DNA from 3 places in the Brevibacillus sp. RS1.1 genome. Region 2 is predicted to be linked to each of the others. Evidence: riboswitches for the same ligand, from Rfam matches in the RefSeq annotation. Region 2 holds a riboswitch; each other region holds the start of a gene.

Region 1 (10,799 bases), on a different contig from region 2:
TAAAATCTCGATAATGGATCGCTGTCGAGAGGATACATGCATGTCTTCGTTCCCTCCTAAACGCCAAAGAGGGAAGACGCTAGCTCTCACTAGCGTTGATTCCCATTACCCCAGGCGTTTGACCAACTTGTCATACTCGGGACTATTCAAGAAATTTTCAATGGAGATATGCTCCGCAGAAGGCGCTTTGACCTGCGCTCTCTCTGTTAAAGACTTGTGCGTAATGACGATATCAGCGTCACTTGGAATGTCGTTGATCGCCGTATTGATGACCGTAATCTCGGTCAGGCCCGCATCCTTGAACTTTTTGCGCAAGGACGCCGCTCCCATCGCACTGGAGCCCATACCCGCATCGCAAGAGAAGACGACTTTCTTCACGTCAGCAGCAGCAACCTCATGCTTCACGGGAGCTTCTACTACTTCTTGTTCCTGCGCTTTTTTGCCTTTCATCTCTTGCATTTTTTCTGTCGCTTTTTCCAGTTCATCTTCGTCTGTCTTCGCGCTCATTTTCAAGAGAGCAGATGCGATAAGGAAAGACACGACAGTCGCGGCCAACACACCAGCCAGTACCGGTAGCAATCCACCACGCGGTGCCATTGCAATCAAGGCGAAAATACTACCTGGAGACGGTGGCGCCACCAATCCTGCGCCAAGCAGCGTGAAGGTAAATACACCAGCCATCCCGCCACCAATGGCCGCCAGAATCAAGCGCGGATTCATCAGCACATACGGGAAGTAAATTTCGTGGATACCTCCGAAGAAGTGAATGATGACAGCACCCGGAGCCGATTGCTTGGCACTACCTCTGCCAGCAAGCCAGTATGCCAACAAAATTCCCAAACCTGGCCCCGGATTGGATTCAAGCAGGAAGAAAACCGATTGACCTATCTTCGCCGCTTCATCCAGACCGATTGGGCTCAAAATACCGTGGTTAATCGCGTTGTTCAGGAACAGAATCTTCGCCGGCTCGATGAAAATGCTGGCAAGCGGCAACAGTCCTGCACCTACAATGACTTCTACACCCGCTGCAAGCGCCTTGCTCAAGCCTACAACAACAGGCCCAATTGCCTTGAATGCCAAAAGCGTCAGTAACCCACCAACAATACCCGCGGAAAAGTTATTCACCAGCATTTCAAAGCCGGAACGAATTTTTCCTTCGAACAACTGGTCTACTTTTTTGATGACCCAACCGCCCAAAGGACCCATGATCATGGCTCCCAAGAACATCGGGATGTCTGCACCTACGACAACCCCCATCGTAGCGACGGCACCTACGACCCCGCCTCGAACATCATGGACCATTTTTCCGCCGGTATAACCGATCAGCAGTGGCAGTAAATACGTAATCATCGGTCCGACCAATTTGGCCAACTCTTCGTTAGGCCGCCAACCTGTCGGAATAAATAAAGCGGTAATCAATCCCCAAGCGATGAAAGCACCGATATTTGGCATGACCATCGCACTCAAGAATCGTCCAAACTTTTGTACCGAGACCCGTATTCCACCCGAAGCGTTTTTTGCTTCCACGCTCTCCATACTGCACCCTCCTTTACCCCTATTTATGAGATGTTGACATGATTGAAAAGATAATGTGTACACCTCAAATATAAAGCGTTTTCATAGGGGCTAACAACAAAATCAAAGCGCGAATTTGTCTGACTCGTTGTTGCCAAAACTTAATAGCCCACAGTAAAAAGACCTCTGCTCAGCTGCAGAAGCCTTCTCCTTACAAATTTTCCGATTCAACTTTGATCACTTTTCCAGTCTTCGTTATATCTGTTGGCTCCATGATCGCAGAAATCTCCTTTGTTTGATCAAAGGAATGCCCAGTTGCATGAACCGACATCCCGTCTCCCAATACGGCGAGCCAAATACCAGCCCACTTCCCAATGGCTGTTTTCCTCATGCTTGACTCTCTCCCTGCGCGAAAATTCGTGCCAAAGCACCCCTAGTTTGTCACGGATTTCCCTAAATATTCGCAGGTAGTCCACACAAAAAAAGACCGATGCGCACATGTGCACATCAGTCTTTGCTTGCTATACCGCTCGATTCCTAGCTGCGTGGTGGACGAGATTCGCCACTGCGTGGACGGGAGTCACCGCTGCGTGGACGAGAGTCACCACTGCGTGGACGAGAGTCGCCACTGCGCGGACGAGATTCGCCGCCGCGAGGACGATATTCGCCATTGCGTGGGCGAGATGGACGCTTTCCACCAAAACCGGAACCGGAACCAAAGCCACCTTTTCCTTTTGGAGGTAGCTTTTTCTTCCCTACACGAAGAGGAGCCTCTTCTGTCAGGCGAACAGGAGTCATATCTGGCTCTTTGGTCAACAGCTTGAGTGCTGCGGATACGAGTGTTACGGAATCGACATCCTCCAGCAATTGCTCTGCCAGCGTTTTATAAGCAGACAGATCGTCTCTTCCAGATGCTTCGAGAATTTTGTCTACCGTCATCTTTTGTTGACCTTCCAAAGCCTCAGCCATCGAAGGAACCGCACGACGCTCCATGCGACGGTTCGTTGTTCGCTCAATCAGACGCAGATGGTCGATTTCACGGGAAGTCACAAACGTGATTGCCAGACCTGTTTTACCAGCACGTCCCGTTCTACCGATACGGTGAACGTAGCTCTCGGAGTCTTGTGGAATATCAAAGTTAAATACATGCGTTACACCACTGATGTCCAAGCCACGTGCAGCCACGTCAGTCGCTACCAGCACTTCGATCGTACCTTCCTTGAACTTGCGGAGCACGCTGTCGCGTTTCGCTTGGTTCAAGTCACCGTGGATACCTTCTGCACCATAACCGCGCTTGGTCAGGGCTTCGGACAGCTCATCAACTCTGCGCTTGGTTCTACCGAAAATGATAGCCAGCTCAGGGGAGTGAATATCCAGCAAACGGCACAGTACATCGAACTTCTGCTTTTCAGCTACTTCCATGTATTCCTGTGCAATGTTTGGTACGGTTACTTCTTTTGCTTTCACTTGAATGATGGTTGGTTCGTTCATGAACTGCTGGGCGATTTCCTGAATTGCTCTCGGCATCGTTGCGGAGAACAGCAGGGTTTGACGACTTTCTGGAACCTCTTTCAAGATTTCCTTAATGTCGTCGATGAAACCCATGTTCAGCATTTCATCCGCTTCGTCCAAAACAACTACCTCGATGGCATCCAGACGAATCGTTCTTCTTCTCATGTGGTCCATGAAACGACCAGGTGTTGCTACGATGATTTGCGGGCGTTTTTTCAACGCCTTGATTTGACGCGTGATGTCTTGACCACCGTAGATTGGCAGGGCAGAGATGTTTTTAAATTGGGCAATTTTATTAATCTCTTCTGCAACCTGAACAGCCAGCTCACGAGTTGGGGTCAATACAACCCCTTGAATATTTCCGCTTGTTTCATCCATGCGTTCAATCAGCGGAATACCAAATGCAGCCGTTTTACCTGTACCTGTTTGTGCTTGACCGATCAGGTCACGACCTTGCAGTGCTACAGGGACCGTTTGATCCTGAATCGCTGTAGCTTCTTCGAAACCCATGTTGCTCAAAGCTCTAACAATGGAGTGGTGTAAGCCAAAATCATTAAAAGTCGCCAATGAATGTCAGTCTCCTTTATCAATACCTTCATCTATAAAATTCTCAAAAAAAAGGGCACTATTCCTTACGATCCGGAACATGCCCTTTTATCCCGATTGTACGTAGCGCCCTAAAGAACATAGCTGTAATCGTACCATGCAATGACCAAAAAAGCAAACAGCTTATATACCCAAATTGTTTGATTTTTTGGTGATGAATCTTGTAAAAATAACAAAGCAGCCCAGAATCAGGCTGCTTGTCTGTTATTCGACTATTTTACCCATTTGTTGTAAAGCTCATCAAACTTCCCTTGCAGTTTCATTTCATCCATCCACAGATCCAAGTAGTTAGCGAAAATCGTATCTCCACGGTGAATCATGTACGCTTTTTCACTCTTTGTGAACGGGTTGTCGGTCAGAGCAGCGTACAGACGGGAATCTGCTTTGGAATATACAAGCGCTTCCAGCGTATCCGTGATCATCACATCGTATTTACCGCTTGCTACCAGACCAGGAATGTCGAGGTTGTTTTGTTCAACCGTCACAGTTGCTTTTGTCAGGTGCTCACGAACGAATTTCTCGTTGGTGCCGCCTGGATTCACACCAATGCGCACCTCTGGCTTGTTGATGTCTGCTACACTCTTGTACTTGTCTTTGTCTTCTGCACGGATGAGTGGAGCTTTACCGAACATAATATAAGGATCGCTCATATGCGCTTTTTTCTGACGGTCTGTGTTGCGCGTAACGCCTCCGACAGCAATATCGAATTTATTTGCCAACAAATCATCCATCAGTGTCGGCCAAGAGGTTTGGACAAAACGCGCCTCTACTCCCAGGCTTTTTGCGAATTCCTTCATCGCATCGATATCGTAACCTTCGAATTGGTTTGTTTTCGGATTCAAATATGTAAACGGTTTGTAGTCACCTGGAGTACCTACGAGGATGTAGCCTCTCGCAATGATTTCGTCCAAACGAGACTCAAACTTCTTCACTTGTGGTTTTTTAGCAGCTTCAGCCGCTACAGTTTGGACAGGCTTAACCGCTGTTGCGGCAAAAGCACCTGTTCCTGATGTCATGAGCATAGTTGCAGCGAGTGTGCTCGCCAAGATTGTTTGTGTGATTTTTTTCATCTGGGTTCTCCTCCTGTTAAACGGTAATGAATTTAGTTATAGAAACAAACTCCATCATCCCCTAATGGCATCCCCCCTTTCAAAAAGAGGACTTACAACCTGATGAGCTGCTTCTTACACCGTAAACCTGCCGATTCCTTGCTGTAATTCTTCCGCCACTGCGTTCAAATGCTCGACAGACTTGCCAATTTCTTGGATGGCTTGAAGCTGCTCTTCGGTTGCCCTTGCCACTGTTTGCGCGTCGAGTGAAGCATGCTTTGCAATGGTATGCATTTCATCTACAGAAGCACTCACCTGTTGGGAGCCTGCTGACATTTGCTCAGATGCTGCGGATACTTCCAAAATGTGCGCGGCAACGTTCCGGGAAGATTCCAAAATATGCTCGAAGATTTCGCGAACCTCTTCGACCAGTTGGATACCTTGCTGTGCGTTTTGGTTCCCCTCGGTCATAACCTCTACTGCGTGATGAGTATCCTGCTGGATTTCCCCGATCAGCATTGCAATTTTCGATGCGGATTCCTCGGATTGGTTCGCCAGTTTTTTCACTTCACCAGCAACTACAGCAAACCCACGTCCATGCTCGCCAGCACGTGCTGCCTCAATCGAAGCGTTCAAGGCAAGCAAATTGATTTGCGAGGTCAACTGACTGATCGTATCGAGAATGCCTTCGATTTCTTTGGAGCGATTGTTGAGCTGCTCGATGGCTACAGTCGCCTTCGAAGTTCCCTCCCCAATGCTTCCCATCTGGCGAACTGCCTGCTCTACCACAGCAGTCCCTTGCTCAGCCTGCTCTGTTGCGATCTGGGCAGCCTCAGAAACATGTGCAGACGTCTCTGCGATTTTCACGATGCCTGCTGCCATGTCAGTCATCGACAATGCGACTTCCTGCGAGCTGGATGCCTGCGCCTCTGCTCCCTCAGAAATCTGTTCGATAGACAAGCCGATTTGGTTGATGTTTTCCGTTGCTTGTTTAATACCTTCGGATACTTCCTGACTAAAACGCTGAACTTGATCAGACGACAGTGATACGTCTTCGATCAAATTTTTCAAGTGTGATACCGTCTGGTTAAAGTCACGGGACAGAACCGCAATCTCGTCTTTTCCGTCAACCGTTACGGTCTCTTTCAAGTTACCCTGCGCCACTACATTTACTGCGTGATTCAGACGCTCAATTGGTTTCACCATGCGTACAGCCAAGAAATAAACGAGGACAACCCCAAGCCCCAATACGATGAGGGAAATAACCGTCAATCGGACTAACAGTTGATCGACAGGCGCATGCAGCTCAGCTACGGGTGCAGTGATGTATACCCCCCAGTTCAAATTGGTTGGCGCATAGGAAGCAAATCGCTCTGTATTCTCGTATTCGTATTGGGCGATTCCATGATTCCCTTGCTTGATATCTTCAAAAGCAGTCTGAAGTTGAAGAATCCCCATATTGAGAATGGATTCCTTCAGAATGTACTCGCTATTCGGATGATAAATAAATGTTCCTGTTTTGCTTACTAAAAAGGCGTAACCTAATTCGCCAAATTTCTCTTCAGACACCTTTTTTTGGATCTCATTGATTGGAATCGTAGAACCGATGTAACCGTATTGACGGTTGTCCTTCATCAATGGAACGACCAGTGTCACGATGTTATTCCCTGTCCGCTTCGAAACGACTGGCTCAGAGACAACAACCTTCCCTTCCCCTTTGCTGGCTTCCTTAATATGCGGACGATCTGAGATGTCGGTCACTTCACCCTTGAAATTGATCACTTTCTTACCGCTTAAGTCATGCGAAAAGAAGAACGTCTCAAACTCGGGGTTTTTCTTTTGGGCTTCTTGAATGAGTTTCAGGTCTTGTTCGACATTTTGATCTGCCGACATCAACCCTCCTATCGCTCTTACAATCTCAATTTTCTCTTGAAAGAAACCATCGATACGAATCGAGAGATTGCTAGCTGACAGCTCAGCTTCTTTGTCCAGACTGTTTGCCAAAAGGTTGGAAGCACTCCAATAGCTTGCACCGCAAACCGTACCCAAACTTATCACCAACAGCAGGCACAAAACGATAATTAGCTTATTCTTCAAACTATTTTTCATACCGAATCCCTTCTCCCTTCTCTTTTTTTCAACAAAAAAAAGACTGCCCACCGACAGCCCATCATGACTACGGTATGGCAACCCGGCTGTCCTAGCTGCGAAAGTCATTTAACCTTCGTCCTTAGACCCGTGGCTTTGCGTCCCTGCCTTTCAGCAAGTTTGCCTTTGTCATTCCTTGTTGTTTTTCAATTAAGTTCACTTTTTTTCAATCTCACCTTTCATTTCCCATAACTTTCTGCGAATAAACCTCAAAATGGAAAAAAAGCTGACAACCTTTTACAGCTGTCAGCTTTTTGTCACACTTTTTGATTAGCTTAATCCAATCACGTGGCCTTCCTCGTCTACATATAACGATTCCGCAGCCGGCTTTTTCGGGAGGCCTGGCATGGTAACCAAGCTTCCGGTCAGTGCCACGATGAAACCAGCTCCTGCTGATATGCGCACTTCGCTCACATGAATCGTGAAGTCTACAGGTGCCCCCAACAGATCAGCGCGATCCGTAAAAGAGTACGGTGTTTTCGCCATGCACACAGGCAGATGGGACATGCCCATTTCTTCTACCTTTTGCATCGTTTTTAATGCCAACGGCGAAAAGACAACTCCTGATCCACGGTATACTTCTTTCACGACAGTCTCAATCTTGTCTTTAATGCTGAGGCCTTCCTCATACAAGAATCGGAAGGACGAAGGCAGCTCTGCTGCTCGAATTACTTTTTCAGCCAGCTCGACACCGCCTGCTCCTCCTTCTGCCCACACTTTAGAGAGCGCTGCTTCGGCTCCAGCCGCTTGGCACAGCGCAATGACAGCATCAATCTCTGCTTGGGTATCTGTCGCAAAATGATTGATGGCCACCACTGCTGGCACACCGAACTTCTGTAAGTTTTCCAGATGTCGCTTGACGTTTTCGAAGCCTTTTTCCAGAGCAGACAAGTTCTCCACTGCCAAGTCAGGTACTTTTACCCCGCCGTTGTATTTCAACGAACGAACCGTAATGACCACGACAGCAGCCGATGGAGTCAGACCTGCTTTTCTGCACTTGATGTCAAAAAACTTCTCGGCCCCCAAGTCGGCACCAAATCCAGCCTCTGTTACGACGTAATCTGCCAGCTTCAAGGCCATTTTGGTTCCGATCACACTGCTGCACCCATGTGCGATATTGGCAAAAGGTCCACCGTGAATGATGACCGGGGTTCCCTCGATTGTCTGTACGAGATTGGGCTTGATAGCTTCCTTCAAGAGAACGCACATCGCATCAACCGCGTTGATTTCTTCTGCCCGTACAGGCTGATCATTGAAATCGTAGCCAATAATGATACGGTTCAACCGCTCGCGCAAGTCTGCTAGATTCTCACTCAAGCATAAGATCGCCATGATTTCCGACGCTGTCGTAATCATGAAGCCATCCTCACGCGTCATTCCATTGCCCTCACCCAGACCAACCACGATGTTTCGCAGTGCGCGGTCGTTCATGTCCATAGCTCGTTTCCAGACGATTTTCTTTGGATTGAGTCCGCGCGGATTGCCATGGAAAATATGATTGTCGATCATCGCTGCCAACAAGTTATGTGCAGCTGTAATCGCGTGAATGTCCCCTGTAAAATGCAGGTTAATTTCATCAGCAGGGAGAATTTGTGCCTGGCCGCTTCCAGTTGCGCCTCCTTTGATCCCCATGCAAGGACCCAAGGACGGCTCGCGAAGTGCTGCCATTGTTTTCTTCCCGAGATGATTTAAAGATTGTGACAGACCAATCGTCGTGAGCGTCTTGCCTGCTCCCGCCGGATTGGGGTTCATCGCTGTAACAAGAATCAGTTTGCCATCAGGGCGATCCTTCACTTGCTCCCATAGTTCATCTGATAGTTTGGCTTTATATTTTCCGTATAGCTCCAAATGCTGTTCTTCGATACCTGCACTTTTGGCAATTTCAACAATAGACTTCATTTTTGCCTCCCTGCCACACCAGAATGTAATGCACCAGTTACCAATCTTCTACATTCTGCATAATCATCCTTTCTCCTCTCCTCTTCGACACATTACGCAAAAGAAAAAGCCCACATTCCGACAAACGTTCAGAATGCAGGCTCTCTGTTATTTCCCGAAAATTTTTCCTGGATTCAAGATGCCGTTCGGGTCCAGCACATGCTTCATGGCTTGCATGACGTCCAGTGCTTCTCCATGTTCCTTGCGCTGGTATTTGATTTTCCCCACACCCACACCATGTTCCCCGGTGCAGGTTCCTCCCCGACTCAATGCGTACTCCACCAGATGGGCATTTACTTCCTCGGCAAGCGCAACTTCTTCGGGGTCATTCAGGTCGATCATTAGGATGGCGTGATAGTTCCCATCCCCGACATGCCCTGCAATCGCACCATCCAGCCCAGCGCGATCAATGGCTTGTCGGGCGTCCACAATGGCTCCTGCCAGCTCGGAAATCGGCAAGCAAACATCTGTCACCATCAGCTTTTTCCCGGGGGATTTGTGCAGGAAGGCATACGCCAGGTTATGACGTGCGTCCCAGAGCTGCGCCCTCGCTTTGGAATCGGTTTCAAAGAGAAACTGTGTGCAGCCATGTCCATCGGCGATGTTCTGCGCGAAGTCGATATCATACGCGAGCCCTTGTTCACTGCCGTGGAACTCGATAAACAGCGTCGGTGCTTCCGGGTAGCTCGTTTCTTTGTACAGATTCACTTGTTGGATGGAACGTTCATCAACCAGCTCGATTCGCGCTACTTGAATACCCGCTCCGAGAATATCTACGACGGTATCGACAGCATCCTGAACAGAAGGGAAGCTGGCACGCGCCGCCGTTGTCGCCTCAGGGATGCCGTAAACACGCAAGGTCAGCTCTGTGAATAAACCAAGCGTTCCCTCCGACCCGACAAACAGCCCAGTAAGATGGTAGCCTGAGGAGGACTTGACTGTCATGCTCCCTGTACGGATGATACGTCCGTCCGCCGTCACCACTTCCAGATCGCGAACCTGATCACGCATCACGCCATAGCGAACAGAAGTCGTTCCACTGGCGTTTGTAGCAGCCATCCCACCCAAAGTCGCGTCCGCGCCAGGATCAACGGAGAAAAACAATCCGTGCTTTTTCAACTCTTTATTGAGCTGGGTGCGAGTCACACCTGGCTGGACTCTCACGAGGAAATCCTTCGGTCGCACCTCCCGCACTTGGTTCATCAAGGAAAAATCCATGCTGATTCCGCCCGCATAAGGAATCGCATGGCCTTCCAGACTGCTTCCCATGCCAAACGGCGTTACCGCAATGCGCTTTTCGTTTGCCAGCTTCATGATTTGGCTGACTTCCTCTGCCGTCTGCGGAAACACGACCACATCTGGAAGATGCGGGGTATGGTACGATTCATCATGGCTGTGATGCTCCAGTATTGTGGGGTTGGTCGATACTCGTTCTTCCCCCAGCAATCCCACTAACGATTGCTTGTAATCCACGTTGGTTCCCCCTCCGTTACTTGCTCAAGTTAACAAGGAATAAGCTAATTTCAGGAATGTAGGTGAGATTGTTCCACCTGCTGATCCCATTTTTTGAATAATAGGAGAATTTATCTCACTTTACTAGATCCCCCTTCCACCGTCTACATTCATGACCTCGCCCGTGACAATTTTGGATAGATCAGAAGCCAAATAGAGAGCCGCCTGCGCGATATCCTCCGGTTGAATCAACATGCCCAATGGAACACTGCTGATGAAAATATCTTTTTTCCCGGCTTCTACTTCTGTTTCATCTCCATTGATAAACTTGCCCAGCATCGGCGTCTCTGCCGGCCCTGGATTGATGACATTGACCCGGATTTGAAAAGGAGCAAGCTCAATCGCCAATGCCTTGCTCAACATGATAGCTGCCCCCTTGGACGCGCAGTACGCATTCAGCCCCGGACGGGCTCTGATCCCGGCAATCGAAGCGATGTTGATGATGCTGCCTTTCCCCTTCTCCTTCATGTGGGGGACCGCATGCCTTGTCGTCAAAAAGATCGACTTCGTGTTCACAGA
Region 2 (10,799 bases):
ATCGCAAAGGGCCGAAGTTTACGATTTATTTTGGACTCTCTCTTCAGGCAGGTATGCTGCTTTTGCTATCGGTCATGGATGGAGTAATCACTACGTATATCGTGATCATCATGCTGTGGATGCTCGCCACTTGGGCAACGTCTCCGGCCCAACAGCTATATTTGGTTACCCAGGTGCCCCGTTCGCCAGATATCGCACTTAGCATCAATACATCCTTTATTCAATTTGGCTTCGCTTTGGGATCGTGGGTTGGGGGACTGGTGATCAGCAACTCCTCTGTGGAGCATCTGGGCTGGTCCGGATTTGTTATAGCGTTGCTGTCATTGTTGCTCGCGATCCGCTTGTTTTCCACAAAGAAAGAGCAGCTATCAGCGTAAGAAGATGGCGTATGATAACTTCTTGTCTCTCTCGGCCGCATTATTTTAGGAATACGCCCCAAGATCATTCGTGTGACAGAAAAAATGAAAGTTAAGACATATTATCTCTTTAAAATATACGGTGATAGCGTCAAATCCCTTTTTATTATGAAGGAATTGGTATAATCATGATAAAAAGGAGGGGCACCACTATGGATCGGATTGATGAACAAATCCTTCGCTTATTGCGGGAAAATGCCCGAATCACCAGCTCCGACATCAGCAAGCAGGTTCATTTGTCCGTGCCTGCGGTCTCCGAGCGAATACGCAAGCTGGAGGATACAGGACTCATCAGGCAATTCACGGTAAAGCTGGATCGGGAGCAGCTAGGGCTTCACCTGATTGCATTTGTGATGGTGCAAATCGAGAAAACGGAGCATATCGCTGGCTTCCGTGAAACGGTCATGCAGGCAGACTGTGTGCTGGAATGCCATCATATTGCGGGAGCTTACGACTATGTATTGAAGGTAGCCGTAAAAGGGACGGCTGATCTGGAACGATTCATCTCTGAAACATTGAAGCAAGTAGAAGGGGTAAGCAAGACGAATACGATGATCGTCCTGTCTTCCATGAAAGAGGAGATGTGAACCTGATGGCGATCTGGCACGGTCTATTATTCGGGATGATGCTCCAGCTATCCGTTGGTCCGGTTTGTCTGGCGGTGTTGCATCGCTCGATGACTCGGCGATTGCGGGATGCATTCATGATGGTACTGGGTGTTGCACTCGCAGATGCGGTTTATATGGTAGGGGCGATCGGGGGATTGTCGCTGCTGTTACAAATCCATTGGGTCAAACAGATGGTTTTGATTATCGGAGCCCTGATTTTGACTTGGTTTGGGATTCAAACCTTGCGTGCCATAAACGGAAGAGGAGAACATGAACAGGCACCAGTTCAGCAGGCTCCATCTGGTCGAAGCAGCTTTTGGCACGGCGTGCTTCTGACGCTCGCAAATCCTCTGACTGTTCTGTTTTGGGCGGGAGTATTTGGCTCACTATTGGCATCTGGCACTTTTGTTCATTCAACGGAGGTGTTCTTGTTTGCGACAGGCTGTCTGTTATCGACTTTTTTGTTTCTGGGGCTGGTAGCTTTGTTGGCCGCGTATTTGGCTCGCTTTTTTCGTCCAGGATGGTTCAACGTTTCTCATGGCCTCAGTGGTGTCTTTCTAATTGGGTTTGCGATTGTCCTTTTCGCAAAAAGCGGTTTGAAGCCTCCATACTGGCCTTTTTAAAGGAATTTGGAATGACTGTATCGAATTTTAATAGAATACAGGAATTGCGATAGAAAATAGTGTTTTCCTCTCATGTGAATTGGGTAATAGATAGGAAGATAGAACCCTTTCTTGTAAAAGTACCATAGTACAGGGTGTGAGGAGAACCAGTGATGACGACGGATACGTGCTTGAAATGCGGCAGTCCGATGGGCCGGGGAGAGTACAGTTGCCAGGTTTGCGGAGAAAACGAAATGCAAGACTACCAGATGATTCGCAATTACGTGAGAACGTATCCGAATTCGAATGCGATGCAAATTGCCAACGCAACAGGGATATCTGTTTCAAAAATATTGCGTTATATTAGAAATGGCTCTTTGTCCGTAGTAGACAATCCGTCCCGCAGAGGGCGATCATAAGAAAAAGAGAAAAGCCCAAAAGCAGTTACGAATGCATTTCGTGTAGCTTTGTGGGCTTTTTTATTTTGGATGGAAATCTACAACCAGCGTAGACCTTTTGGATAATGATTTTTGAGTTGCCCCTCTGATTGCTTGCCCCAACCGATGGAGAATCCCTCTACAGTAACCAGCGTCCAACCACTTTCCCCTTCACGCGTGAGCGCTTCTCCTTTTAAGTACCGCAACAGTTCAGGATCGTCCGCGCCATACGAAGCGACACGGGCTGCCTCCGCAGGAGAGAGAGCGAGTGCCAAGGCGTGGGCAGGTTCAAATCTGTTCTTCTTTACCGTTCCTAGATGCAGACCGACGCGCGCGACCTTGAGCTTGTCCCAGTCGAGCTCGGGGGCAGGTGAGTAGTAGAGCTGCTCGCCAAATAAAAGAAAGGCAGACTCATCTTCAAATGGTTTGGAAAGCGCAGGGAGTGCTTCGGCTGCGAATGTACGCCAGGCTGCCAAGGCTTCTTTTCGACCTGCCGGAGCTGATTTTGCCGCACGCTTTTCTTTACGCTTCCCGGAAGGTTCATGAACTTCAGCGGTCTCACTCTTTTGCAGCTTGGCGAGGTAATGACCTTCTCCCTGTAGACGATGAGGCCACAATCTGGCTGTCTGGGTGAGCTGCTCGTTTTGCGGCGAGGCCCACTCGGGTTGACCAGCAGAAAAGCAATCTGCATGTGGCAGCGGGACGATCTCAAATTCCGGGTGACGGCCGAGGAAATTAACTAGGGACTGCTCGTTTTCCAACGGAGCGAATGTGCAGGTGGAGTAGACCAACGTCCCGCCTGGCTTCAGCATAGCAGCGGCCGCCTCGAGAATATCGCCTTGCATGACATGGCACTCCGTTACTTTTGCTGGGCTCCAGTCTTCGATTGCTTCGGGCAGCTTGCGAAACATTCCTTCGCCAGAGCAAGGAGCGTCTACTAAAATTCGGTCAAAAAACTGAGGGAATCGCTCCTGTAAGCGTTCGGGCGTTTCGTTGGTCACGACGGCATTGGTCACGCCGCAGCGCTCCAGATTTTCTGACAAGGCTTTTGCCCGAACAGGATGGATTTCGTTTGCCACGAGCATTCCTTGTCCATGCAAAAACGCTGCAAGCTGCGTCGATTTTCCCCCTGGCGCTGCACACAGGTCGAGGATTCGCTCACCAGGTTGTGCACCGAGTGCTTCGGCAGCGGACATCGCGCTTGGCTCCTGCAAATAATACATGCCAGCGGAGTGAAAAGGATGCTTGCCGGGACGAGCAGGCTTTTTGTAGCGAAACCCGTTTTCGCACCAAGGGACTGCTTCTACAGCAAACGGCGAGATTTTCAAAAAATCGTCACGCTCCACCTTCAACGGATTGACTCGCAAGCCGTGTGTCACAGGCTGATCATACGAGGAAACGAAGGCCTCATAGTCGTGTCCGAGCAAGGTTTTCATGCGCTCGATAAATGGTGTTGGTAAATTTTTTGTCATAACAGCCTCCGATGTCAGATTTTGGCCCCATGTGAAAGGAAAAGATAGAATCATGGCGAATCATAGAGAATGAGGTGAGAGCATTATGGAAGGATCCCGTGCAAAACGCTACCGCTCCCGGCGGAGGAATGACTCGGAAGTAAGCCGGTTTTGGATCATGGGGTTGTTGTTCTCACTGCTGGTGCTCGCTTTTGAATTCTTTATCGAAATACCCGCCGATGCAGATTGGCTGACCGATATGGAGATGGCTTTGTTTTCTGCCAGCTTTACGTTGCTTGCCTTTTATCTGCTCGGACTTACCTTTGCCTTTTCACGCCACCAAAAGGCAGGGAAGATCAATCACCAAATCATCATCTATGTATGGTTGGGTGCGATCTTGTTTCACTTGTTCCTGCTCATCAGCAATTTGTCCAATCAGCATGTGTACAAGGCAGGGATCATTCTATTTTTAGGACCATTGTTTTTAACTGTCTACCATTTTATCACGTACTTGGCAGCTTTGCGCGAGGAGCGTGAGGAGCAGGAGGCAGCTACAACAGCTACGCTCGAGCGTACGGCCTACCAGATGATTCTGGAGGGTGGGCGTGTATACAGCGAGCTGAGTCGCCTGAAAACAGAATATCCAGAAGTGGAGCAAATGCTTCGTGCCAACGATTTTCACGATAAACTGGAGCGCTATGCTTTGGAAATGCAGCAGTATTTGCAGGTGAAGCATTTTGAGCGTAAAGACGTGGAGCTCTTGGAGGGTCACTATTATTTCTTGGAAAACTTGCTGAGCTTGGCGAAACAACATCCGGGAATAATCGAGTCCCGCGTATATAGCCGCCGAGGTGACAATTGATGGGTACAAAGGAGAGGGAAGCGGATGTTTTGGAAAAAAGACAAAGGCCTGGCAGAAAAAGAGACAGCAGCGACGACAGCCACAACCACAATGGCAGGACAGCAAGACGCATGGAAACATGAGCTTCGCGGTCTTTACGAACAGATGGGTGCAATCCTCGCTTCGGACCAAGCAATGAACGCCGATTCCGATCAAATGGTGCGATTGGTGACGAGGATGAAGCGTGCCGTAGAGAATATCCAGGCCATTAATGAGCGGGATGATGAATCTGCGAGCCAGTTGTCGGTTCGAGGAGAGCGCCTGACAGACATCTGCAAACAATCGGTAGCGCGTGCAGATGAAGGCAATAAGGCTATGACGGACGTTGTGGAAGTCATGAGCCTGCTCGACAAAGAATCGGTTCATACGTCCAAGTCCATGAGCCTCTTGGAAGAGCGTTCTTCGGAAATTACGAGTATTGTCAAGGTAATCAGCGATATTACGAATCAGACTAACCTTCTCGCTCTGAATGCAGCGATAGAAGCTGCACGTGCGGGGGAACAAGGCCGAGGCTTTGCTGTCGTAGCGGATGAAGTACGGAAGCTGGCAGAGATGACAGCGAACTCGACCAAGACGATTGCGGAATTGATCGGCAAGATTCAAGAAGAAATCAAAGAAGCATTGTCCAACAGTGAAAAAAGCAGCAGTGCGATCAAAAATGGACTTTCCATCAGCAAGGATGCTGCACAGAAGACGGATCAGATCGCGAACGCTTTCCAGGTACTGAACGTCGAAGTGGCGGGTGTGATGGAAATCATCGCGCATCAAAAGCGTTTTGCTGACGATGTGTCCCAGCAGGTAAGTGAGGCAAAGGGCTTACTGGACGAGCTGAATGAAGGCATCACCAAGCACGTAAGAGACGCCAACGCGGTAGAGCAAATGCTCGCGACGAGCGTAAAGGATGTCAAAAAGTTATTGTGATCATGAGGAAGAAAAATCAGGAGTCCGTATCCAAGCGATGCGGACTTTTTGATATTTGTTCTTTCCTTTCACGAAATATTTACATGTTTACGTTTGACTATTCGAAATGGAGTACTATAATCAAAGTATGTTTCTCCATATCTTTCCTTTTTTCGACAAAATCTTATCAGCATTCGCTATGAATGGGCAAACCCATTGAAAAGTGGGGACGCAAAGCCACGGGCCTAATGTACACGTTACGATGGCAGCCGGGTTGCCAACGAGCAGTGTATTTTGCTGTTTTAGTATGACGGCTCCTTTCATGCGAAAGGGGCCTCTTTATTTTTCAAAAGGGAGTGGTTGTAGCATGTCAATCCTTCAAACACTGGACAAGCAGTACATCAATGGGGAGTGGCGCGACGGACTTGGCGCGAAGACATTGCAAGATATCAACCCTTACAACGGGGAAGTCATCGCAGAATTCAAAATGGCAAATCTGGAGGATATCGACGCGGCTTACAAGGCGGCAGCCAACGCGAAAAAAGAGTGGGATGAAGTGAATGCCTATACCAAATCCCGAATGTTGGAGCGTGCAGTTCGCTATATCGAAGAGCATGAAGAAGAAATCATTCAGATCATCATTCGTGAACTAGGTGGAACCCGACTGAAGGCATTTTTTGAGATCGGGCTTGTCAAGGATATTATTCGCGAGGCGGCTACGTTCCCTGTACGTATGGAAGGAAAAATTCTCCCTTCTCCCGTAGACGGAAAGGAAAATCGTTTGTATCGGATTCCCGCAGGAGTTGTCGGTGTCATCAGTCCGTTCAACTTCCCGTTCTATCTGTCGATGAAGTCCGTAGCTCCAGCTCTTGGCGCGGGCAACGGTGTCGTCCTCAAACCGCATGAGCACACGCCAATCACGGGTGGGACTCTCATCGCGAAAATTTTTGAAGAAGTAGGTCTGCCCAAAGGCTTGATCAACGTCGTTGTAACGGATATTGCTGAAATTGGCGATGGGTTTGTCTCCCACCCGATTCCGCGCATCCTTTCGTTTACAGGCTCTAGCCAAGTAGGAAGCCATATCGCGCAAGTGGCAGCGAAGCATTTCAAGAAGGCGATTTTGGAGCTAGGTGGCAATAGTGCCCTGATTGTTTTGGAGGATGCGGATCTCCAGTATGCCGTCAATGCAGCGGTATTCAGCCGCTTTACCCACCAAGGTCAGATTTGCATGTCGGCTAACCGGGTTCTGGTTCACCAAGATGTATACGATAAATTCCTCGATCTGTATGTGGAAAAAGTATCTGGTCTCAAGGTAGGCGACCCAAATGATCCAGACACGGTAATCGGTCCACTCATCAATCAACGGCAAGTCGCCAACCTGATGGCAACGATCGATGAGGCGATACGCGAAGGAGCCGTTCCTGCACTGAAAGGGGAAGTAAAAGGAAACGTGGTCGAGCCGATTGTTTTGACAGGAGTGACCACAGACATGTCCATTGCATCGAAAGAGCTGTTTGGTCCGGCTGTTTGCATCATGTCGTTTGCTTCCGAGGAAGAAGCAATTCGTATGGCGAACGAGACACCATTTGGATTGTCCGGGGCGATTCATACCCGCGATCTGGAGAGAGGTGCCCAGATGGCCAAGCGCATTGAGACCGGCATGATTCATATCAACGATGGAACGATCAATGACGAACCAATTGTGGCGTTCGGCGGTGAAAAGCATTCCGGATTGGGACGCTTGAATGGTCAATGGAGCCTAGAAGAGTTTACTACGCTAAAATGGATTTCGGTTCAGCACAAGAAGCGTCAATTTCCGTACTAATGCTAGCAAAAGATAGAGGTGAAGAGGGTCATGAACGGATACGAAGGATGGAACGAAACAGAAGCCTCCGAAAAGGGGAAAAATGCAGAACTTCTCGAGGCTTTCATCAAGGTTGCTCCCTATTTAAATGATTTGCTCAACGATGACATTACCATTGGGGTCTACGACACGGAAAAGCTATTGCGCAATGTGCCTGCCCAAACATTTTCCCTGCAGGTAAAGTCTGGTGATCCACTCCAGGAGGGAGATGTGATCACCAACGCGATTCAAAAAAACACCAAGCAGGCGATGATGGTTCCCAAGGAATTATTTGGTTTTCCTCTCGTCGCACGGGCGATCCCCTTGCATGATCACACGGGAAAAGTTATCGGCGGTGTTGGCATTGGTTCGAGTATGGAGCGAGCCAATGAGCTGTATGAAATTGCCGCAAATCTCTCGAGCGTCGTCGAGCAGGTCAGTGCCACCACACACGAGATGGCCGTGCAGATCGGGAATTTGAACGAGCAAATGAAGGCGATCTCAGAGCAAGCCAATGATGTGAGCCAAAGTACAACTGAGATCGAGCAAATTACACTCGCCGTGAAAAAAATCGCTGATCAAAGTAACATTTTGGGACTAAATGCGAGCATTGAGGCTGCGAGAGTAGGAGATGCAGGGCGTGGATTCGCTGTCGTCGCGAATGAGGTTCGCAATATGGCGACAGATTCACGGACGAATGCAGACAAAATCAAGCAAACCACGGATTCCATCCGGGATTTGATAACCCTGCTACAAAATTCGATTGAATTGATCAATCAAACCATGGAGAGTCAGGCAGCCGCTACGGAGGAAATTTCTGCGACGATGGTCGAAGTGAGCGACAATACGAATAAGCTAGCAGGGCTTGCCCAAGAAGTGTTTGAAATAAAGTAAGCCCATACATGTAACAAAATTCCCTTCTCAGGAGTCTAACTCTAGAGAGGGGAATTTTTCCTTTAGTTCTTATTTGTAGTGGGTAGTGGATGCTCCAGCATATAGCGATACACCGGTACTTCATCGCCCTTTTCAACGGGCAGGAAGTTAAACGTGACGTAGCTGTCCACTGATTCCGGTTCCAGGGCCAACGCAATAAAGTTCGCGTTTGGTTGGGCCATGCTGAACACGTAACTACCCGCAGGAAAGGTTTTCGTTGTTTCTGTTACATTTGCAGTCACTTGATTGGTGAAATGCCCATTCTCGTATATCGTATTCGCCTTGTTTTCCAAAATGGTGTAGCTTTCTACCGCTATGGTCGTTTCTTTTGATAGCTTGCTTACCGAAACACCGAGCAGTTCCAGCTTGGCTGCAACGTCATGATAGCCAGGAGGCATGAGATAAGCAGTGGGGCGCTCACGTTCGAGTACAGGATAGGCATCTGTAGAGCTTACCCAGTCGATAGGGGTAGACACTTTTTTTGCTGTTGCGAGATCGACTACTTCGAGAGATTGACCCGGTATTCGCTTATTCTCACTCAGGATAACGAGTTTGTCGTTGTCGTTTGCCTTTTTGCCTTTTTCCGTGATTTCTGCGCGTGCCTGGGTCACGGCGGACTTGATTGCCTTGGCGTTGGCCGCTGTTGATTGAATGACAGCAGCGTGAGTTATGGCCTGACTGTATACACGTCGTTCAAAATCGGCGCGTCCAATGCCGATGCCGCGTGTTTCCACCAAAAATGTTAACGTGTTTTTCAATCCCAAGGCATTGCGTCCGATTCTTGTCTCTGTGCTGCCTTCTGTTGCGGTCACTTTTCCGTCCTTGCCTTTTGCCAGCGTATAGTAAGCGTGATGAGAAAGTTGCTCCTTGTCGAGTGCTTTTTGAGCGTCAGCCAAGAGCAGGTTGTCTGACATTTTGCGCAGGTTGGTGGGGATATTCAAGTTTTTCGCAGAGGAGATCAGAACATCGTAGGAAGAGATCGCGCCTTTTTCTCCAACATCGCGAAGCTGGCTGGAAGAGACGCCGTATTCGTGGGCATCAAGCACCACATCAGGTTGATAGGTATTCATGGCTTGGTGAACCGCTTGCACCTCTGGATATTCTACCTTCATGTAGTCGCGGTTGGCATCCAGCTCTGTCGCGATGTAACGTTTGAACTGGTAGGAGCCATCCGGGTTGATGCGAGGAACAATCGCAACGTTTACGCTATCCAGAAGGTGGGTCCCAAGCTTTCCCTCTGCCAACCATTTGGCGATCACAAGAGCAGATTCACCAGCGGCAGGCTCATTCCCGTGGATTTGTGCCTGTAGCCAGATGAGTGGCTTGTCATTGGTTTGTTTGAGCTTGCCGTGGTCTTTGCTGAATAACAGCAGGGGGATGTCCCGACCTTCCAATGATGTACCGATGGATAGCAGCTGGATTTCCTTGTTGCCTGCAACCAATTTGCTTATGTAAGCCATCATTTCTTCCTGGGACGTAAAAGCTTCTTTTCCTTCTTGGAAACCGGGTGTCCCAAACCGGATAGTTGGCTTGGGAAACAAGCTCTCAATCTGTGCAGGTTGTACATAGGTTGGCCCGATTCCGTAATAAGGAATGTGGGTTTGTGGTTCAGCTTCGGTGATTGAGGGGTTGGTGAACAGAGATATTACGAGTGCTGTAGAAACAACGTAGCGTACTTTCTTGTCCATAAATTCCCTCCTGCGTAATAGAAGTAGACACCTATGGTTAATTTATCAGATTATTTTTAAAATAATAATCACTACGAAATATTCATTTTAAAGTAGGACTTTCGGTTCTCCTTTACTAGAATTGGGGGATGACATGGTCAGAAAAATCAGCAGAATGCTCCTTTTGATGACGGCCATCGCCGTAAGTAGTATCCTTCCGAGCGATATTTCTGCAAATGAATGGAAAAAACCAATAGAAACAGAGAATGTTGAGCACCTGAATGGCGCGATTCACCAAAAACAAGAGTTTCGATTCTCAGATGGTGCCACGTATTGGGCCCATAAAATGACAGGTCAGCGCAATATGATGCCCTACGTTTTCACCATCCCCATTCAGGGTAACAGTCAGAACATGATGTTCCGCTACCGAGACTATGATGAGTCGAAGAAGCCGTATTGGAAGGTTGTCACGCTTGATCAAGTCCAGACCCTTCCGCTTTCCGCTGGTTTCCTAGAGACAGAGGGCAGGTATATTTGGTTAGGTAAGCCCATTACCTACGTGGATAAAGGTAGAGCCACGATTGAAGAAAAGCCGGCATTAGCGTTGCCAGTCGAAGTAAAACAGACGCCTTCTGGTGTCGAGCTCGTGGTCAAGCTGCCGATGAAAGCAGGCTTTATCAGCGAAATGTGGGCGCTCGATTCGAGAGAACCGCTTGTTCCTTGGGGAGAAAAAATGTTTGACAGCATCTGGCTTAACTTGGACGTTACGGAAAAGGCAAAATGGCTGTACGATGGGTATTACTATCAAAGCCCTTCTACGTATGAGCCGACTTCGGAGTCCTCCTTTTGGCGGATTCCCGAAAATTATGTCCTTCGCTCCTTTTTATATACAGGTGGAAGCAATGCTGCCCGGGATATGGGCTATGTGATGCTGAAAGCGAGCTTGAAACAGCAGGAGCCTGAGGGGTACTGGAAGACGCAGCCGCGCTCTTTGTGGTTAAGTGACGATTACGGGATACAAGAGGGCTTTTACGATACGAG
Region 3 (10,799 bases), on a different contig from region 2:
TCTTCCTCTGTATCCAACCAGAAGTGATATGATTCACCAACAACAATCGCTTCTTTATAGTGTCTTCAGAGTCAGCAGCTTTTGTATTATTATTTGTTTTTTCCAAGACAATCACTTCCTTACAACAAGGTATTCTTAGTGTAAGCCTCGAATAAATCAATACTCAGTACGATTTTGTTGACATTTAATAAAAAATGTCTCACCTGGACAACATATCCCGGTAATTATAGAGGACAAAGGAAAAAAGACGGATCGGGAAGCTCAAGTGGGGCCTTGTACCAAATTGGGCTGAAGATGAAAAGGTCGGTTACAAGATGATTAACGCTAGAGCAGAAACAATAACCGAAAAGCCAGCATTCCGGAATCTTTTCACTCGTAAACGATGTATTATTCCTGGAGATGGATTTTTTTATTAAATGTCAACAAAATGTGTTTAAGGGCATAACAAATATAATCAGTAGATAAGATGTATAACATTTTAAATATCTCAATCCGGCATAAATATCTTTCCATTTATAATGTGGTGTACATTGGCCATATCAAGATCTTTATGTTCTTTTTCAACGCAACTGGAAACTTAAGTTTTTCGAGAGTTCCAGTGAAATACATAAGAATGTTAACCCTAGCAAAAGACAGCCGACTAATTAGTCGGCTGTCTTTTCGTTAAGCTAACGGGCAGGTTAATTGAATTTATTGAACATACTACAGGTATGAGAACGAAAAAAATAATAAGTATGATTTTCAAGATTTAAGACACGCTACAGTTTCTTTTGTTTACTAAACCTAGCATCATTCAATGTGGATAAAAACTAGAATTTCAGCGTTCGCAGAATTCGTGAAAGCAAGTACGACCAAAGAAAAAAGAGGTCAAACCAGTACATTCTGGTGACCTCAAATACGATTCGTTAGGTTGATGACGTTCTATTCGTTAGCGCTAAGTGACAACAAGTGCTTCAGATTGTCATCGATGAATTGATTATCGGCACTGTTGATACCGCGGCCGGCAAAGTGACCCCAGATTGACTGGATCGGGTTAAGACTAGCATTAGGGATACGTGCAGCTTCATATGCATTATCGTCCGCTGTGCAGAAGAGATCGGTACTTCCCGGCATAATGCAAGCAAATGCCTTTATGCTTTTAAGTGCCTTATCAAAATCTCCGTTATAGGAAGAGTTGGCACTAATGTCTGCATGCTGGCCTGTCCATAACATGGCTAGGACGTTATGTGGATCCATATTCATAAAGCTATTTTCCCAGACACCAGCAACAAAATCCTCCAATGAGTCAAATCCCATCTCACGATAAAGCTCCTCTCGATAAAACGCATGTGATAATCCCCATCCCGCATACACCCGACCAACGGCGCGCATGTCTGCAGAAGTCAACTGGTTTAGTTTACTTGAGTCGAAGCCGACTGCAGATAGCAGTGAGGATTTTACACCTTCCAGCACTACATATGTGTGAGGCCAAGGTTTGGCGATACCTCCGAAAGGTGCAATCCGTTCGACCATCTCCGGGTAACTTGCCCCCCATTGAAATGCCTGAATGCCGCCCATGGACCATCCGACGACGAGAGCAATCTTCTGAATGCCGAATTTTTCGGTCAGTAGTTGATGCTGGAATCGTACGTTGTCATAGATAGTTACCTGTGGAAAGTTAGCCCGCTCGAATGGATGCGGCGTGTTGCTGGGAGAGGATGAAAGTCCATTACCAAGCAAATTTGGAACGATAATAAAATATTTCTCTGGATCAAGTGCCATTCCGCTGCCAATGAGCCATTCATTCTGAACATGCTGATCTCCAAACGCCGTTGGATAGACAATCACATTATCTTTCTGTTCATTTAATTTTCCGTATGTTTTATAAGCAAGAAAAGCATTGGGTAACGTCACTCCTGATTGTAAAAGTACATCACCCAAATTAAAAATTTCATAATCCATCGTATGGTCGCTCCCTTCAAAATGAAAAACCACATGTTCACTGTGATCTCTTGTACTCAGTATAGAGTCGTGATACTCTCAATAAAAGTGAATAGAATTTAAGATAGCATTCAATATAATTGAAAGAAGAAAGGGGGGCCTCCGATGGAATTGCGCCAACTGAATACGTTTTGCACGGTTGCTACAACATTGAATTTCACGCGGGCAGCAGAGGTGCTGAGCTACGTTCCTTCCAACGTCACGATGCAAATCAAAGCATTGGAAGAGGAGCTGGGTGTCCGCCTCTTTGATCGGTTGGGCAAGCAACTCGCGCTCACAACTGCGGGCAAACGCTTTTTAACGCATGCCCAAGGTGTTCTTGAAAAATTGGACGAAGCTCGCAGTGTTGTCCATGATAATGAAAAACTAAGTGGTACTCTAACGATAAGTGCGAATGAAGTTATTTGCTCCTATCGGCTTCCTCCTGTCTTCCAACGGTTTCGTTCGCAACATCCTGGTGTTCGCCTGATCTTTCGCTCAGTTCCGAATCAAGAGCTTAAGCAAACGTTATTCGAGGGAACGACGGATATCGTTTATATGCTGGATGAACCTATTTGCTCAAGTGGACTTGTCGTGGAACCGCTCGTAGAAGAGAATTTCCGTTTGTTGGCTGCTCCAGATCATCCACTTGCTAAGCGAACTGTGCTAAAGTTGGAAGATTTTCATGAAGAAGTGTTCTTGACCAATGAAAAGGGTTGTCCATATCGAACGATGTTTGACCGATCTTTTGAGAAAGAAGGCATTGATAGCATCACGTATCTGGAGTTTCAAAGTGCTGAAGCAATTAAAAAATGTGCAATTTCTGGAATCGGTATTGCTTTTCTTCCTGAAATCGTCGTGGAAGCTGAAATTGAACGCGGAGAACTTGTTGTCCTTCCATGGCAAATTCCGGATTTGCAGGTGTACACACAGATGTTGTGGCATAAAGACAAGTGGCTTTCACCAATCATGTTATCTTTCATAGAAGCAACAAGGAATGTTTTTCATTTACAGAATGAGAATAAAACCGTATAGCCTATGTACAAAAGAGGCATCAACAAAAATGTGAGAGGAGCTGGGTGAGAAAGGTGACTCATTATCCAACCTATCATGTCTATTTTATACGCGTAAAAAAATAAGTTGAACCAAACAAATACGTTGGATTCGTAGATATCCCATCGGGAACTTAAAAGCTCATTGGTTCAACTAACGGGAAACGTTAGTTCAATTGATTCATGGGCAGAAATGATCTGTCCTCCTTGTCAAGGACACTTACAGTAATTAGTAATTATCAGTGAATCCGTAACCCCGTTACAGGTGAGGACATGGATCCAGATGAGCGCCTGATGCGTTCCATCGAGGAGCAAATCGGCATCTCGGAAAATGCCAAGCGGGCCTTCCGTGAAGAAATTCTCATCCGTATCTCGGCCTATGCACGTAAAGGGAAGCGTTTTGACTACAGCACGCATGATCGTCTGCGGGAAGCTATCGAGAAGAAGCTGGTTGCCATAGCGCAAATGAGGCTGCTGCGCTACGTGGGAAGCCTGTTGAACAGATGACAGAACGTTGGCGACATGAGGGGCACGTCATAATCAGTAGCGTGGAGAGCTAATGAGATGATCGCAAAATAAAACCGTCAGAGTCATGCCCTGACGGTTTTTCGAATGAGCTCGATAAACTCCTCTGCTTTCTCGATATGTGGAGCGTGCCCCACATTTTCCATGACAATCTCCTGATAGAAACCACCAGCGCGCTGATATTGTTCAAGCACGTCACGAATTTGGGAGACCATCGGCTGCGGGGGATATTCGTCTTCCCCCGGCCAGCCGGGGACATAGCCAAGCTTGCCCAGCGTACCGAAATCAGCCAGCGACTGATCCGAGACAATGGCATCATCTGCACCGCGAATCCATAAAATCGGACACTTCGGCTCCATCTGGACAATACCGGACAAATTTACGTATTTGGGAGAAATCGCATTCGTAATTCCTGTCGTTCCAGGAGCAACGCCGGGCCAGTCGTTTACGTATTCAAAGGTACCGGGGTAAAAGTCCTCTCCCGTTCTCGTAGAGAGTATGGCGCGCACATAACGGTCTTCCTGCTCTGGACCAACTTGGAATGGGGGCTTGAAATAAAGCTGATTCATGACATTGCGAGGACTGGAGGGAGATTCATTGCTCATATCCTTGGCTGCAATCCTTTTGACCAGCTCGGAGTTGACGGCTCCTCCACCTGAGCCCGAGAAGCTGCTGAAGCACGGGGTGCCAGCTATATCCTTGGTTCCACCAAAGCCGTAAGGGGACATAGGGGCGATGAGAATCAGAGAGCGGACTTCCTGCGGGTGATCGATGGCAAACTGCATCGCGATCCCGCCACCCAACGACCAGCCGGCAAGATGGACAGGTGTTGGCAAGTCCAATGCCCGAATAAACGAATGAAGGTCATCCGACCAGTCTCGCAAACCGCGTGTCGCATCAATGGGCAATGCTTCACTTGCTCCATAGCCTCGCATATCAGGTGCATATACACGGTACTGGTCACATAGCGCCGCAATGGTATCATCCCAGAATAAGTTAGCTGACGCATTGCCGTGGATGAGAAGGAGCGGTTCTCCTTCCGGTACGCCCGCTGTCAGGTAAGAAACGAGCAATCGATCGGTCTGAATCGTTTTGGTTTCGATTCGTGCATCCATCAATGATGTGCCTCCTTTCGAGTAATTTATATCAGAATATTCTTATTATATATCCATTCAGTTATAAAATGAAAAAAGAAAACAACCGCCATTGAAAAGGCGGTTGCAGGAAGGCTACATATGGAGACCACGCATTTGCTGTTCGATTTTCTCAAAGCCGCCAGAAACCTTAACGACTTCGTCTTTTTGCTCAGAAACGAGAACAAGCACTTCTTCCAGGCTCTCTTTGTTCTTGTCGGTAATATCGGCGTTGACTTCTACTTTTGCGCCAACTTCCTGAATCATGCTGTGAACATGGACGATGAACTCTTGCAGGTTCTTCGTTTTATCTGCGAAGTTTTGCATGTAGTTGTCTACATTGGTGAACATTTCTTGTACTTCGAGGATGCCCTCGCTATTTTTCTCAAAAGACGTCTGTGACTCGGAAATCATATCCGATACGAGCTTCATTTTTTCACGAATGGTCATGAGCAAGCTCGAGATCGACTCGGAGGATAGCTTGGAGGATTCAGCGAGCTTGCGTACTTCATCTGCTACGACAGCAAATCCTCGGCCGTGTTCACCTGCCCGAGACGCTTCAATCGTGGCATTGAGTGCCAACAGGTTGGTTTGTGCAGAAATATCGGAAATGGTTTGAATGATTTTCCCAATCGATTCGGTTTCTTTATTGAGCTCTTGAATCAGCTGGTTCGTACCTTGGATGTCCGTGATGAATCGTTCAAAGTCATTGCCGATGTTGCCAATGCGTTTTCCACTCTCGCTAGTGGCTTCTTTGGTCGATTCTACGTACTCATGCATCTCTGTAACAGAGCGGGTCATGTCCTCAACTTGCAGATTCGTCGAGCTCATTTCCCGACGCAGCTCATCCGTATTGCTAGTCTGGACCGTAAAGGACTCCATAATGTCTTGCAGGGAAGCGACGGTTTCGACAGCGCGAACATTTACACCATCTGTTACCTTGTTCAAATTCTCTTGATAGTCTTGCATAGAGGTGAGAGATTCATTAATTTGATCGAGAACACGTTGCAACGATTCCTTCGAGGCAATCGCTTCTTGCTTTTGTTGCTCACTTTCCTCTTGCAGTTTGTTATTGAATACAGCATGCATCATGCTCGTGATAGAGACGAAGCAGAAGGTGAGCAGGAAGTACATCAGGTCAAGATTGCTTGTCGAATGGAAAATCAATTCTCTCTGTGTCAGGAAGTAGTAAGAGACAATGCCTAATGTCGATACAATGGTTAAAATATTGATGAGTCGGTCTTGATAAATCCCCATGACGGCTACAAAGAACATAATGGTCATGATATTGATCATATGCGGGTCCAGTCCAACTACAATGAACATGAAGATCCCGATTACGACTAAGTTGAAGAACTTCATGAAGGGCGCTGCTTTTTCACGGAAGCTCGGGCGATTGGAGATGTAAGTAAAAGGTGCCAGCACGCCATACAAAATACCCAGTATTGTGAAAACGAATGTGTACGAGACGCCTAGAAAGAGGTTTAAGACCTGAACAACTGTAATAATACTTGCGAATACGATTACGACCCAATTGTTTCTTCTTCTCAATAGATCAATGTTATCCATGTTACCCACCTACCTCGACTTTTACTTGATTGGACGACGACGAATTGTACCAGGAATATTTCGGATCGTGCTTATTGTCATAGACATCTTTTAGATGAAAGAGGGTCGGAATGGCATCGGCCCCTTTGTAAAAGACGATATCTTTGGTCTGAATCGCCTTTACTTGATACTTCGTGTTAATAAATTTAAAAAAAGTTGGATCTGCTACCCCGATTGCGTGGGTATAACCATGCTTTTCAGCGTAATCTATCATCAAGCAAATTCCTTTTTGCCCTAGTTGTCCACGGTATTTTGGCAAAACAGCGAGACTGTCTACCTCCATTACTTTCATATCTTCTGTAACAACATCCTGAAATAGTGATTTTATATAAGCACTTGATTTGGAAAAGGGCGTCATTTCAAATGTTCCACCTGCTTCACCATCATCGGCAAGTAGGAGGAATTGTGCGGAGCCTTCTTTCGCGTACTCCATCTCGAAGCCCATGCTTGTCCATACTGTTTCTTTGATTTCATGAAATTTAGCTAACTCTTGTACGGTTTCTACTTGTTTGTACATAACTTCTCCACTCCATCGTTTTCTGATTACCGTGTTGTGTATGTTTGACGTCCCAAAAGTTATGTTTTTCCATTCTGTTGCAAAAATGAGAGTGCTTTCATCCCCCTTTCAAAAAACGAAACACAAAAAAAGGCCGTTCCATCGAAATGGAACAACCGAAGCTACCAACATCAAAATAATTGTTCCAAGATGATGGCAACCCGGCTATCATGGTCAAAGACTGTAGACCCGTGGTTTTGCGTCGCCACCTTTCGATGACTTTGCCTTTTGCATTTATTAGCAAAACTTGTAAAAGTGTGTCGAATTTTGCTGGACATAATCATGCAAAATATAAGACAAAAGATATACTTTGTCAAGTTTTGGTAGGGTAAAGAAACTAATTGTTCATAAAGTATAGACGAACAAAAAACCATTTGTGATATCAACTAGTCCTTCATTCATAGGCGTTAGGTTAGGGTACGCAGAATGTCTAAAACTTCGGTAGGCTCCATTCGGCTTTGTTGCCTTCCCCAAGGATATCGAATGTGAACTGTTGCCCATCTAAATTTACTTTATATAAAGGTACTTTCCCCTGTTTGATGAAAGAGAAACCTTCTGAAAAAGTTTTTGGTGTTTGAATGCACGTAGCTGCTCAGGAGTTGAAAGGAATACATAAAAATCACCCGTAACAAAAATTTTCCAACCATCCGATAACTAGAAGGAATAGGAGGGGATATTATGAAGGAAGCAAAAGTGATTCAATTCTACTTTTCCGGAGGCGGTGAAACGATTAGCATCGAATCCACGGAACCGGAAGAGATCATTCAAATGGTCGCTAATCAAAACGACGGATGGCTCCAGTATGATGATGTTGTCATCAACGTGAGAAATGTTTCATATATCAAAGTGTGCAATCAGGCGTAAGGATAGGGAGCGGATGTATATAGCTCCAACACGAAAAAGCTCTCCATTGAATGCGGAGGGCTTTTTCGTGTTGGAGGTAGCCGGGCATTTTCCCCAATTATTTGGCGTATATTTCTAAGGTGCTTTTGTTTACTAAAGTATCGACTATTCCTTGCTAATATGCTATCATGATACCTTGTTAACGTATTACCACTTTATCAGAGTAAAATATAGAGCAGGGAAACGAGGGGGATCATCACGATGAAGAAAATAGCATGGATGTCATTGTTGTTGGGTGCGGTGGTTTCGTTGGTAGTGGGCTGTTCCAGCGCAAAAACTGGCGCTGACGCAAATAAGCTGATTATCGGAATTGATGATAAGTTTGCACCGATGGGTTTCCGGGATGAGAAAAATGAGCTAGTCGGTTTTGATATTGATTATGCACGTGCAGCTGGCGAAAAAATGGGAAAACAAGTTGAGTTTCAAACAATCGACTGGAGTGCAAAAGAGTCTGAACTAAACAGTGGTCGTATTGACTTGATCTGGAATGGATATACGATTACAGATGAGAGAAAAGGGAAGGTTCTCTTTACCAAGCCTTATCTGAAAAACGCACAAGTAGTGGTCACGAAGGCAAATAGCAACTTGACCAAGCTGTCAGACTTGGCTGGTAAAGCAATTGGTTTGCAAAAGCTGTCTTCCGCAGCTGACGCGATTAATGCGAGTGATATCAAAAATCAGGTCCAATCGATTACCGAGTTCCCTGATAACGTACTGGCACTGAGTGATTTGAAGATCGGTCGTGTAGAAGCAGTCGTCATCGACCAGATTGTGGCCGATTACTATATGGCAAAAGAGCCGGGAGCATTTAAGCAGTTAGAAGAATCGCTGTCTCCTGAGGAATATGGAATTGGCGTCAAAAAAGGCAACGAGGCATTGCAAAAAGAGCTGCAAAAAGCACTGGATGCAATGAATCAGGATGGTACAGCTGCAAAAATATCGGAAAAATGGTTCGGCGAAAATCGTGTATTGAAATAAGCAGAACAGCGATGGCTTCGCCGCATGATTGGCGAAGCCACGCTTTTATTTTCAGGATTAGGAGCATACCAAGATGAGCGTAGACTACATTCTCTCCATTACGAAGCCCATGCTAGAAGGGGCGCAGATGACGGTGCTGTTGTTTCTCATCGCCATTCTGCTTTCCATTCCATTAGGTTTTCTGATCACCTTACTGGCAAAGAGCAGTAATAAGGCGCTGGCCTGGCTCGCGCATACGTATGTATATGTGATGCGTGGGACGCCTCTCTTATTGCAGCTGTTGTTTATTTGCTTCGGGCTGCCTCTCTTGCCCGTAGTGGGAGATTATTTGGTGATGGATCGGTTCGTCGCTGCATGTGTCGGTTTCGTGCTGAATTACGCAGCGTATTTCGCGGAGATTTTCCGTGGAGGACTGCTGTCGATCGACAAAGGACAGTACGAAGCGGCGCAGGTACTCGGCTTTAGCAAATGGCAGACAACCAACAAGATTATTTTGCCGCAAATGTTTCGCGTGGCTTTACCTGCCGTCGCAAATGAATCAATTACCCTTGTAAAAGACACAGCGCTGCTCTATGCAGTTGCCGTTCCAGAATTGCTTCACTTTGCACAAACGGCTGTGAATCGTGACTTTACCATCGTTCCGTTTTTTATTGCCGGAATCATTTATTTGTTGATGACGCTATTGTTGACGTTATTCTTTAAGTGGCTGGAAAAAAGGTTCAAATTCGAATAAAGGGCTGGCGCAATATGGATATCATTCAAGTATCGAATCTAAAGAAATCGTTTGGCAATCAGGAAGTTTTGCGAGATGTCTCGTTTTCGGTGAAAAAGAACGAAGTCGTGGCAGTAATCGGGCCTTCTGGCTCCGGTAAAAGCACGATGCTGCGCAGCTTGGTCAACCTCGAGCAGGTGAATGGTGGTAGCATTCGTGTGCAGGATGATTATTTGGTGAAGGACGGCGTCTATGCCGGTAACCAGGAAATCAAGCAGATCACGTCGAGAATGGGCATGGTCTTCCAGCATTTTAATCTGTTCCCTCATCTAACGGTGAAGGAAAATCTGGAGATCGCACCACGTGTAGTCAAAGGTGAGGCGTCTTCAGACATCCGGAAAATGAGTGCAGAGCTCTTGGAAAAGGTCGGTCTGTCTGATAAGGCAGACGCGTATCCAGCGAAGCTCTCAGGCGGACAGAAGCAGCGTGTAGCGATCGCCAGAGCACTGATGATGAACCCGCAAATCTTGTTGTTTGACGAGCCTACGTCTGCACTCGATCCCGAACTGACGGGTGAGGTCCTGCAAGTCATCAAGCAGCTTGCCCAGGAGCATATGACGATGATGGTAGTGACGCATGAGATGGGATTCGCACGCGAGGTGGCGAACCAAATCATGTTTATGGACAAAGGGGAATTCGTAGAGTCTGGGACACCGGAGCAATTGTTTACAAACGCTAAATTTGAGCGGACGAAATCTTTTTTGCATCGCGCGTTAAAATAGAGAAGATCAACAACAAATGCCCTCAGTGTCGAGAAGACAGACTGAGGGCATTTTGTATAGCAGGCTACATCACCTGATAGTTCAAGTACCGTTGGCTGATGAACGAATGAAAATGATCGCTGAACGAGTCAGCATTTAAAAACGCATTGTAAGCGTAAGGAGTGACCCGACAGTAAACGAGCTCGCGTCCATCGTGAAAACGGATGTAGAGGTGGCTTGTGGCCAGATCGTAGCGTGCAGCTTTGATCAATTTCGAATCCAGTTCCTTGTAGGTAATTTCTTGAGGTTGATTCTGACGTGGCAGAAATTGGCGGAAAAAAGATCTCAATGTACGTGAAAACTCCTTTATCGGCTTATCTATTTCTACGAGTCTTTATTTTACGCAAAAATTTGGATTCGGAATACAAAAATAGCACACCGATTGCAAAATAGGCTAAGAGAACCGTATTCAGAACAATCATTGGAAAGTGGGCAAGCATGTAAGTGCCTCCTGTTAGAGAGAATGAAGTCACGAATGAAAAGTAACCTGCTCCAAAAAAGTGAAAATCTTCTTTTTGCTTCGTTCTATGGGCCTATCATCTGGTTGAGTGT

Evidence for each region. Region 2 has a riboswitch for cyclic di-GMP ahead of yfmT (benzaldehyde dehydrogenase). Riboswitches for the same ligand answer to the same signal wherever they lie in the genome.
Region 1: linked by a shared signal. The riboswitch ahead of HP570_RS15920 (methyl-accepting chemotaxis protein) and the one ahead of yfmT (benzaldehyde dehydrogenase) in region 2 are both predicted to bind cyclic di-GMP.
Region 3: linked by a shared signal. The riboswitch ahead of HP570_RS10490 (GNAT family N-acetyltransferase) and the one ahead of yfmT (benzaldehyde dehydrogenase) in region 2 are both predicted to bind cyclic di-GMP.

What each region holds. Positions count from the first base shown of each region.
Region 1 covers NZ_JABSVA010000004.1:334,534-345,332, forward strand. Annotated here, with positions in the region: gene HP570_RS15895 (BglG family transcription antiterminator) at 1-42, opposite strand, end outside; gene HP570_RS15900 (PTS mannitol transporter subunit IIBC) at 106-1,536, opposite strand; gene HP570_RS15905 (hypothetical protein) at 1,727-1,906, opposite strand; gene cshA (degradosome RNA helicase CshA) at 2,053-3,594, opposite strand; gene HP570_RS15915 (transporter substrate-binding domain-containing protein) at 3,846-4,703, opposite strand; gene HP570_RS15920 (methyl-accepting chemotaxis protein) at 4,818-6,791, opposite strand; cyclic di-GMP riboswitch class I at 6,865-6,965, opposite strand; gene HP570_RS15925 (formate--tetrahydrofolate ligase) at 7,101-8,729, opposite strand; gene HP570_RS15930 (FAD-binding oxidoreductase) at 8,877-10,241, opposite strand; gene HP570_RS15935 (SDR family oxidoreductase) at 10,365-10,799, opposite strand, start outside.
Region 2 covers NZ_JABSVA010000007.1:79,019-89,817, reverse strand. Annotated here, with positions in the region: gene HP570_RS21295 (MFS transporter) at 1-377, shown strand, start outside; gene HP570_RS21290 (Lrp/AsnC family transcriptional regulator) at 569-1,003, shown strand; gene HP570_RS21285 (LysE family translocator) at 1,009-1,647, shown strand; gene HP570_RS21280 (hypothetical protein) at 1,800-2,045, shown strand; gene HP570_RS21275 (RsmB/NOP family class I SAM-dependent RNA methyltransferase) at 2,123-3,535, opposite strand; gene HP570_RS21270 (hypothetical protein) at 3,621-4,376, shown strand; gene HP570_RS21265 (methyl-accepting chemotaxis protein) at 4,401-5,336, shown strand; cyclic di-GMP riboswitch class I at 5,512-5,597, shown strand; gene yfmT (benzaldehyde dehydrogenase) at 5,683-7,140, shown strand; gene HP570_RS21255 (methyl-accepting chemotaxis protein) at 7,171-8,052, shown strand; gene HP570_RS21250 (M14 family metallopeptidase) at 8,115-9,779, opposite strand; gene HP570_RS21245 (hypothetical protein) at 9,913-10,799, shown strand, end outside.
Region 3 covers NZ_JABSVA010000002.1:1,040,524-1,051,322, reverse strand. Annotated here, with positions in the region: partial or broken gene HP570_RS10520 (SOS response-associated peptidase family protein) at 188-410, shown strand; gene HP570_RS10515 (alpha/beta fold hydrolase) at 922-1,941, opposite strand; gene HP570_RS10510 (LysR family transcriptional regulator) at 2,086-2,994, shown strand; partial or broken gene HP570_RS10505 (protein prkA) at 3,258-3,518, shown strand; gene HP570_RS10500 (alpha/beta fold hydrolase) at 3,602-4,651, opposite strand; gene HP570_RS10495 (methyl-accepting chemotaxis protein) at 4,766-6,238, opposite strand; gene HP570_RS10490 (GNAT family N-acetyltransferase) at 6,240-6,794, opposite strand; cyclic di-GMP riboswitch class I at 6,986-7,069, opposite strand; gene HP570_RS10485 (hypothetical protein) at 7,512-7,697, shown strand; gene HP570_RS10480 (amino acid ABC transporter substrate-binding protein) at 7,938-8,714, shown strand; gene HP570_RS10475 (amino acid ABC transporter permease) at 8,788-9,447, shown strand; gene HP570_RS10470 (amino acid ABC transporter ATP-binding protein) at 9,462-10,208, shown strand; gene HP570_RS10465 (KTSC domain-containing protein) at 10,273-10,536, opposite strand.